Regions from separate parts of the Arthrobacter sp. DMZ02-1R genome, predicted to be linked through region 2. Evidence: riboswitches for the same ligand, from Rfam matches in the RefSeq annotation. Region 2 holds a riboswitch; the other holds the start of a gene.

Region 1 (4,175 bases), 640 kb from region 2:
GCTGCCCGACGCCGATGCCGCCAGCAAATGGTCCACGTAAGCTTTGGTGACAGGTCCCGGTTCTCCGCTTGCCTGGCGTCCGCTGAGCCAGTTCCGGTGCAGCTCGGACTCGACTTCAAGGCACATCTGCGAACCGCGGGCCCAGAACAGCTGTTCGGTCTCGCTGGGAGCGAGGGCGCTTGCCCGCGCCAGAACCCGGGAATAGCCGTTGAGATAGATGGCATCCTGCGACAGGTAGTAGGTGAACTGCTCTTCACCAAGCGCGCCGGACTGCAGTTCCCTGATGAAGTCCAGTCCGTAGATGGCCTCGAGTTCCGATTGGGCGGCGTCCCACATCCGGACCGCGAAAGCACCCGGTTGGAGGGCGTGCTGGTGCGCGTGGAAGTGGTGGATCGGTCCGTTGCCTTTCCCCACTTCCAGCACCTCGGACTGGGTCAGCGCCTCCTGGAGCCACGGCTTGACAACGCGCAGTGCTGACTCCCAATCGCCAAGCCGCGCCTTCGCCGTCGCCATCGCTGAGGACAGGGAACACCCCGTGCCATGGCTGTTGCGGGTCTCCACCCGCAGGCCGCCGAACTCGACGACGTCCTGGCTCAGGAGTCCCCCGGTGTTGACCAGGGCGTCCGGGCAGTCGGTTCCCCTCAGATGGCCGCCCTTCACCAGGACGGTGTTTCCGCAGGCAGCAGCCAAGCGCTTGCCCTGCTCCAACGCCGATGCCCAGTCAGTGGCTTCAGGTTCGCCAAGCAGCATGGCCAATTCAGGAAGGTTGGGGGTCACCAAGTCAGCGAGGGGCAGAAGTTCCCGCAGTGCGGTTTCAGCGGACTCCGCCAAGAGCCGGTCGCCGCTGGTAGCGATCATCACTGGATCCAGCACGACGACGGCGGGGCGCGCCTCGCCGAGCCAGCGGCGAACTTCGTGGATGACCGCGGCGTCCCCGAGCATACCGATTTTGACGGCATCAACCGTGATGTCGGTGCTAATGGCGTCCAACTGCTGGCGCAAGAACGCCACGGGAGGCACATGGACGGCAGTGACCCCCTGCGTGTTCTGTACGGTGAGCGCAGTGATGACGGCCATGCCGTAGCCGCCGTTGGCCGCAATGCTCTTCAGATCGGCTTGGATCCCGGCACCACCCGAAGGATCCGAGCCGGCAATGCTGAGGACCCTGGGGATAGGGCGCTGGATGGCCTTGAGCGGGTAGACAGCTGATTGGGCTGAAACAGTCATACGAGACATCCCTTCGCCGGTGCTAACCGGACAGGTTCAACGGGTCTGGTCTCAGCCGGCTTGGTGCGCGGCACCCCGTGTCAGTCCCTTAGCTTAACCCGGATCACACGGCGCCCGCTGAAATGGCCAGCAACGCCGAAGCCCCGGCGGTTTCACAGGAGCGGAAACGGCCGGGGCTTCGGACAGGGTACTTCGCTCAGAGCTCGGACTTGGGCACGCCGACTCCGAGGATGATCGGTTCCGCTGCCGCCGTCGACTTAGCCGGAGCAGCATCGGGGGCCTTGGCCTCGTGCGCGGCCCCGCCGGAGGCAGGGGCGGCAACCTCGTGGTGCTCCACGTCGGTGGCGTTGGCGGCACCCTGGGCCCGGCTGGCGCTACGGTTGCGGCGACCTCGGCGTCCACGCGATCCTGATTCCGAGGACTCCCCGGTTGCAGCGGCGGAGGCCCCTGCGGGGGCTTCCTGGGCTTCTGTCGCCATCCTCGCGGTGTCCGGGGCCTCGCCGAGGCCTGCGAACGCCTTTGCCAACAGATCCAAGCTCATGGCTGGTGCGCCACTCGCTGGCTCTTCTTCGTGGTGGACGAAAGGCAACGCCACTTCCTCGCCGCCGAATCGCAGGACAGGCTTTGAACGTTCCTCGCCACTCGAAGCGGCAGCAGGAGCCTGAACCGGGGCCGCGGGAGCCTGGACCGGGGTTGCTTCCGCTACGTGCCCGCCAGCGAGCGATTCCGCGGCGTGGTGTAGCTCGTCGTCGTGCAGGTGTGCAGCGTGGGCCGCAGCCGCGATGGTGGCGAGGGCAGCGCGGGTTGCTGCCAGACGATTAGGATCCGTCGATTCGACGTGGACCGGAGCCGGAGGGGTCAGCGGAAGCTCAGTTGTCCCTTGCCCCGTGCCCCTGCCGCGGCGGCGCTTGCGCTGCTCCGGGCGGACAGTCGGCTGTGACTCCGTGCGCGGGTGGTGATGTTCAGCGGCCACCACGTTGGCCCGGCGGTGCTCCACGGGCTCGTCGCGCGTGACGATTCCGCGCCCTGCGCAGGTTTCGCACTGCTCGCCGAAGACCTCAAGCAGTCCGGTGCCCATACGCTTGCGGGTCATCTGGACCAAGCCAAGCGAGGTCACTTCGGCAACCTGGTGCTTGGTGCGGTCCCGGCCGAGGCACTCGACCAGGCGGCGCAACACGAGATCGCGGTTGGATTCCAGGACCATGTCGATGAAGTCGATGACAATGATTCCGCCGATGTCGCGCAGGCGCAGCTGACGGACCACTTCTTCGGCAGCTTCAAGGTTGTTCTTGGTGACGGTTTCCTCGAGGTTGCCACCGCTGCCGGTGAACTTCCCGGTGTTGACGTCAACAACGGTCATGGCCTCGGTGCGGTCGATCACGAGGGAGCCGCCGGAGGGCAGGAAGACCTTGCGATCCAATGCCTTGTGGATCTGTTCGTCCACGCGCCATGCCGAGAAGATGTCCTGGTCTGAAGTCCACTTCTCAAGGCGGCCTACCAGATCCGGAGCCACGTAGGTCACGTAAGCCTCGATGGTGTCCCAGGCTTCATCGCCGGAGACGATGAGCTTGGAGAAGTCCTCGTTGAAGACGTCACGGACAACTTTGATGGTGAGGTCCGGTTCGCCGTACAACAGTTCGGGCGCGAGGATCTTGGTGGACGTGGACTGGCTTTCGATGCCTTCCCACTGGGCCCGCAGTCGGTTGATATCGTGCGTCAGCTCTTCCTCGGAAGCACCTTCAGCCGCGGTCCGGACAATGACGCCCGCGTTGTCGGGGAGGCGATCCTTGAGGATCTTCTTCAGACGGTTGCGCTCGACGTCGGGCAGCTTGCGGGAGATGCCGGTCATGGAACCCCCGGGCACGTACACGAGGTAGCGGCCCGGGAGCGAAATCTGGCTGGTCAAGCGCGCACCCTTGTGGCCAACGGGGTCCTTGGTGACCTGTACCAGCACGGAATCGCCGGACTTCAGGGCGTTTTCAATGCGGCGCGGTTTGCCTTCCAGAGTGACGGCGTCCCAGTTGACTTCACCGGCGTACAGCACGGCGTTGCGGCCGCGTCCGATGTCGACGAATGCGGCTTCCATCGACGGCAGAACGTTCTGGACTTTGCCCAGGTAGACGTTGCCGATCAGGGAATCCTGCTGTGTCTTGGACACGAAATGCTCCGCGAGCACGCCGTCTTCCAGGACACCGATTTGGATCCTGTCGTCGCGCTGGCGAACGATCATCTGGCGGTCCACGGACTCGCGGCGAGCCAGGAATTCGGCTTCGGTGATGACCTGGCGGCGGCGACCGGTCTCGCGGGACTCGCGGCGGCGCTGTTTCTTGGCTTCAAGGCGAGTGGAGCCCTTGACGCTAGTGACGCGGTCGGAGCTGCTGGTGGACTCAACGTGTGCGCGGGGAGCGCGGACACGGGTCACAGTGTTGGGGGGATCGTCGTCTCCGCCGCCCGTCAGCTCCAGGTCCTGGTCGCCACGACGGCGGCGCCGACGACGTCGGGAGGTCACGCCTTCCTCAAGGACTTCCTCGGTGCCGACTTCCACTTCGTCATCGGATTCCGCGGAAGCTTCTTCTCCAGCGGCATCTTCGCGTTCGGTGCCGCGACGCCCGCGGCGCCCGCGGCTGCGACGGCGGCGGCGGCTGCCGGCATCATCGAGCTCGCCCTCCTCGGCAGCTTCCTCAACGTCGGCTTGAGATTCCCCTTCGACGACGGCCGGCTTGGCAACTGCGCTCAAGTCCGGTGCCTGGAAGATCATGGACGTGACGGAGGCCGGTTCCAGGAACAGCGAGGCGACCGGGCTTGTAGCTGCGGGCTTGGCGGCCGGTTCCTCGGTGGTTTCCTCGGGCGCAATCTCCGCAGCCGGCGGTTCCACGGGCGCAACCTCGGTAACCAGCGCTTCAACCTCGGATTCTTCGGCAACCGGCTCTGCGGTCTTCGCCTTCGTA
Region 2 (4,175 bases):
ATGATGGCAGGCAAGCTCGGCAGGGCGTCCCGTGCCCACGCGGGAATTGCTGTCCCGTTACTCAGGGCTTCGCAGATGACCAAGACGAAGCGATCGATCAGCCGCCGCAACGGAGCGGTCGCGTGGGCATACGGGGCTCCGATCGCGGACTGCATCACGCTGTCTGGTACCGCGCCGTCGAAAGGTGTGTAGCCGGCGCCGCGGAAGAGCATCCCTGCCGAATGGAGGATAGCCAGCTGCCGGGGGTCCCTGGCATCGAGGGTGCGCAGGTACTCGCCGTAGCTGATCCCGTCGCGCCAAGGCTTGCCGAGGGCGCCCGCCTGCCGTTTGAAATGGAGCAACGAGCGTTCATCGGGGGCGGGCATGGTACGCAAGATGCCCACTTTTCCGTCGAGCATCAGCCGGGCTGCGGCCATCCCGGTCATAAGCGAAATCTGGGCGTTCCAGTCTTCCACCGGCAACGGGGGAGCAGCAACGATCCTGTACCCCTCGCCGTCGGGCAGCTGGATGATTTCCTGCTCCGGCATGTTCAGGCTGGCTCCGCCTCGGCGGCGTTCGAGTTCCACCCGCTTGAGCCCGACCTCCTTGAGGAGTTGCAGGACCGGATCAGCTGTTCCGGAATCGATCTCCGCTTGGACGCCCTTGTAGTTGAGCTTGGCGCGGCTGCGAACCCTGGCCCGACGCACGGAGACCGTGCGGAACTCCGCCTCGGCGTCGAGTTCGAAGTCCCACACGAAGGCGCCGCACGTCTGACCAGCCAGCAGGCTTCCGGCACGCTCGCTGATGATCTCGGGGTGCAGCGGGATGCGCCCGTCCGGGGCATAGTACGTTTGCCCGCGGTGGCGGGTCTCGCCGTCGAGCGCGCCTCCCGGAGTGACGAAGGAGGGTACGTCGGAGATCGCGTAGAGAACCCTGTAACCATCGTCCGATCGCTCCATGAAAAGGGCTTGATCGAGATCCGTGGAAGATGCCGGGTCGATCGTGATGAACGGAATCTCCGTGAGGTCCTGCGCTGGCAGCGTGTGACCGGAAACCGCAGTTTCGGCATCGCGCAGCGCTTCGGTGGGATAGCCGGCAGGCAGCTCAAGCTCAGTTCGAAGCGCCGCCAGCGCCTCTGCGAGCGTGTTCGACGTTTCAGTGAGATTCGGTGCTATCCGCTGATATGACACGAAAGTCAGGGTAACGCCAAAATCTCCCGGAGTCTTGCTAAGCCGCCGCAGCGTCCAGGGCGGCAAGGAGCGCTTGGGCTGCGGCCGTCGGATCCTCTGCCTCAGTGATGGCCCGGACCACCACGATGCGGCTGGCGCCGGCTTGCACCACTTCCTCAACGTTGCTGAGGTCGACGCCGCCGATTGCGAACCAAGGGAGCACAACGCCGCCCACTGTCTCTGCGTCTGCCTTCTTCATGGCCTCGGCAGCGTACTTCACGAGATCGAGCCCGACGGCGGAACGCCCGGGCTTGGTGGGGGTTGCCCACACCGGTCCGACGCAGAAATAGTCCAGGCCGCTGCGGCCAGGCGATGCGGCAATGGCAGCGTCAATCTGTTCGGGCGTGTGCGTCGAGAGGCCGATTATGGTGGGGTCGTGGAGCAGTTTCCGGGCCGAGCGCAGCGGGATGTCCTTCTGGCCGATATGGAACACCGGAGCGCCGGAGAGGGACGCGATATCTGCGCGGTCGTTGACGGCCCAGAGACGGCCGTGACGGTGCGCCACGGAATGCAGAACTTCCAGGAGCTCCAGTTCCTCGGCCGCTTCAATGGTCTTGTCCCGCAGCTGGATGATATCCACGCCGCCCTCGAATGCGGCATCGACAAATTGCTCAAAGTCGCCCTGTTGCTTGCGGGCGTCGGTGCAGAGGTACAGGCGGGCGGTGGTGTGGACATCGTGCTGGGTCATGGAAACAGAGTAGTTCCTCTAAACTGGGCTGGTACCGCGGGAGCCGCGGCGGCAGTCACAATCGCCGCGCGGCTGAGAGGGCTTCAGCGCCGACCGCTTGACCTGATCCGGCTAGTACCGGCGTAGGGAAGGACTCCATGGACGAAGTGAAGACTCAGCACGAACCCCTGCACGCCGATGTGGCGGTGATCGGGGGCGGTGTCATCGGCCTCGGTATCGCGTGGGAGGCCCGCAGGTCCGGCCGCTCGGTGGTCCTCATCGACCCCGCACCGGCCAGCGGCGCTACGTTTGCGGCAGCGGGCATGCTGGCGCCCGTCAGCGAACTGCACTACCAGGAAGAAGACCTCCTGGAACTCATGCTCGAATCGTCGGCCTTGTGGCCAGACTTCGAACGTCACTTGTCCGCCTTAAGTACCGGACGCAGTACGGGATACCGCACGACGCCGACCATCGCCGTCGGCGCGGACGCTGCGGACCGCCGGGCGCTCGCCGACCTCCGGGACGTCCAGCTGGCCTACGGTTTGGTGGTGGAATCTGTGCCGCTGCGCGAGGCACGCGAACGTGAGCCGCTGTTGAGCCCGCAGATTTCCTGTGCCTTCCACATTCCGGGCGACCACCAAGTGGATCCGCGAAAACTTGCGGCCGCGATTATTGGCGCACTGGGAGACCACCAACCCGGTGACTCCAGTTGGGTTGAGGGGGCCGAGGAGGGCTTTGCGGTCCGCAACAAGGCGGTGAGCCTTCTGTGGGAGGACGGGCGCGTCGTCGGGGCTGAGCTCGAGTCAGGCACACGGGTGCTCGCCAAGGAAACAGTGGTTGCCAACGGGCTGCACGCTGCCCAGTTGAACGGGCTGCCGGATGGCTTGTCCCTCCCGCTACGCCCCGTGTACGGAGACATACTGCGGCTGCGCGTTCCGGAACACCTTCGGCCCATGGTCACCGCAACGGTCCGCGGGGTGGTGCGGGGGGTGCCGGTCTACATCGTCCCCCGGGAGGACGGGACCGTGGTGATCGGCGCAACGCAACGCGAGGACGGCTTGTCGGCTTCGGGTGGATCCCCGAACCCGGTGTCGGCCGGTGGGGTATACCAATTGCTCCGCGACGCGCAGGTGCTGGTACCGGCCGTAGCCGAATTGGAACTCCTGGAAGCCACTGCCCGTGCCCGTCCGGGGACACCGGACAACGCACCCCTGCTGGGGAGGGTGGCAACAGATGCCGGCCCCGAAGGGACTGAAGGCGCAGTGCACGGCCTCACAGTACCCGGCCTCATCGTGGCCAGCGGCTTTTTCCGGCACGGAGTGCTCCTGACCCCGGCAGCCGCGAAAATCTGCGTCGGACTCATGGATGGCAGTGACGATCCGCGCTGGAACAAGTTCCGCCCGGACCGCTTCTCCAAACCACTCGCAAAGGCAGGTGTCGCGACAAACGGCTCGCAGCCTGCCACCTTAATTCCTCTTCCGAAGGACCACGCATGAACATCAAATTGAACGGCGCCGACCACACGCTGAGCGACGACGCCTCCGTGACCACGCTCGTCACCCACATCACTGGACGGGCCTTGGATGCCAAGGGCCAGGCGGCCGACGGACGGAAGATTGGCGTCGCCGTCGCGCGCAATTCCGAAGTGGTGCCACGCAGCCAATGGGCTGCAACCGCGCTCGCAGAAGGCGACGAACTCGAAATCGTTACCGCAGTACAGGGAGGTTGAACCATGACCACAGCAAGCACCCAAACAGCAAGCACCCAAACCGACGCCTTGGTGATCGACGGCGTTGAGTTCAGCTCGCGCCTCATCATGGGCACCGGCGGGGCGCCGAGCCTGGACGGTCTGGGGGCAGCCCTGCTGGCCTCGGGTACCGAACTCACCACCGTTGCGATGCGGAGGTACTCGCCCACGGAAACAGGCTCCCTGTTTCAATTGCTCGTGGATCACGGGATCCGTGTCCTTCCCAACACCGCGGGCTGTTTTACCGCAAAGGACGCTGTCATGACAGCCGAGCTTGCCCGGGAGGCACTGGAAACGGATTGGGTGAAGCTCGAGGTCATCGCCGACGAGCACACGCTCCTGCCGGATGCGGTGGAACTCGTGGATGCCACCGAAAAACTCGTCGACCGTGGCTTCAAGGTCTTCGCCTACACCAACGACGACCCCGTGCTGGCCCTTCGCCTGGAAAACCTCGGGGCTACTGCGGTGATGCCTTTGGGGGCGCCAATCGGCACCGGTTTAGGCATCCTGAATCCCCACAACATCGAGCTGATTGTGTCCCGCGCTTCGGTGC

Evidence for each region. Region 2 has a riboswitch for thiamine pyrophosphate ahead of thiO (glycine oxidase ThiO). Riboswitches for the same ligand answer to the same signal wherever they lie in the genome.
Region 1: it holds a riboswitch for thiamine pyrophosphate, as region 2 does, so the genes downstream of both, AC3ANQ_RS10070 (bifunctional hydroxymethylpyrimidine kinase/phosphomethylpyrimidine kinase) here and thiO (glycine oxidase ThiO) in region 2, are expected to answer to the same signal.

Annotation. Positions count from the first base shown of each region.
Region 1 is NZ_CM173230.1:2,048,075-2,052,249, reverse strand. Features, by position in the region: gene AC3ANQ_RS10070 (bifunctional hydroxymethylpyrimidine kinase/phosphomethylpyrimidine kinase) at 1-1,227, opposite strand, end outside; TPP riboswitch at 1,219-1,315, opposite strand; gene AC3ANQ_RS10065 (Rne/Rng family ribonuclease) at 1,424-4,175, opposite strand, start outside.
Region 2 is NZ_CM173230.1:1,404,504-1,408,678, forward strand. Features, by position in the region: gene AC3ANQ_RS06840 (RNB domain-containing ribonuclease) at 1-1,169, opposite strand, end outside; gene thiE (thiamine phosphate synthase) at 1,207-1,896, opposite strand; TPP riboswitch at 1,923-2,042, shown strand; gene thiO (glycine oxidase ThiO) at 2,034-3,371, shown strand; gene thiS (sulfur carrier protein ThiS) at 3,368-3,604, shown strand; gene AC3ANQ_RS06860 (thiazole synthase) at 3,608-4,175, shown strand, end outside.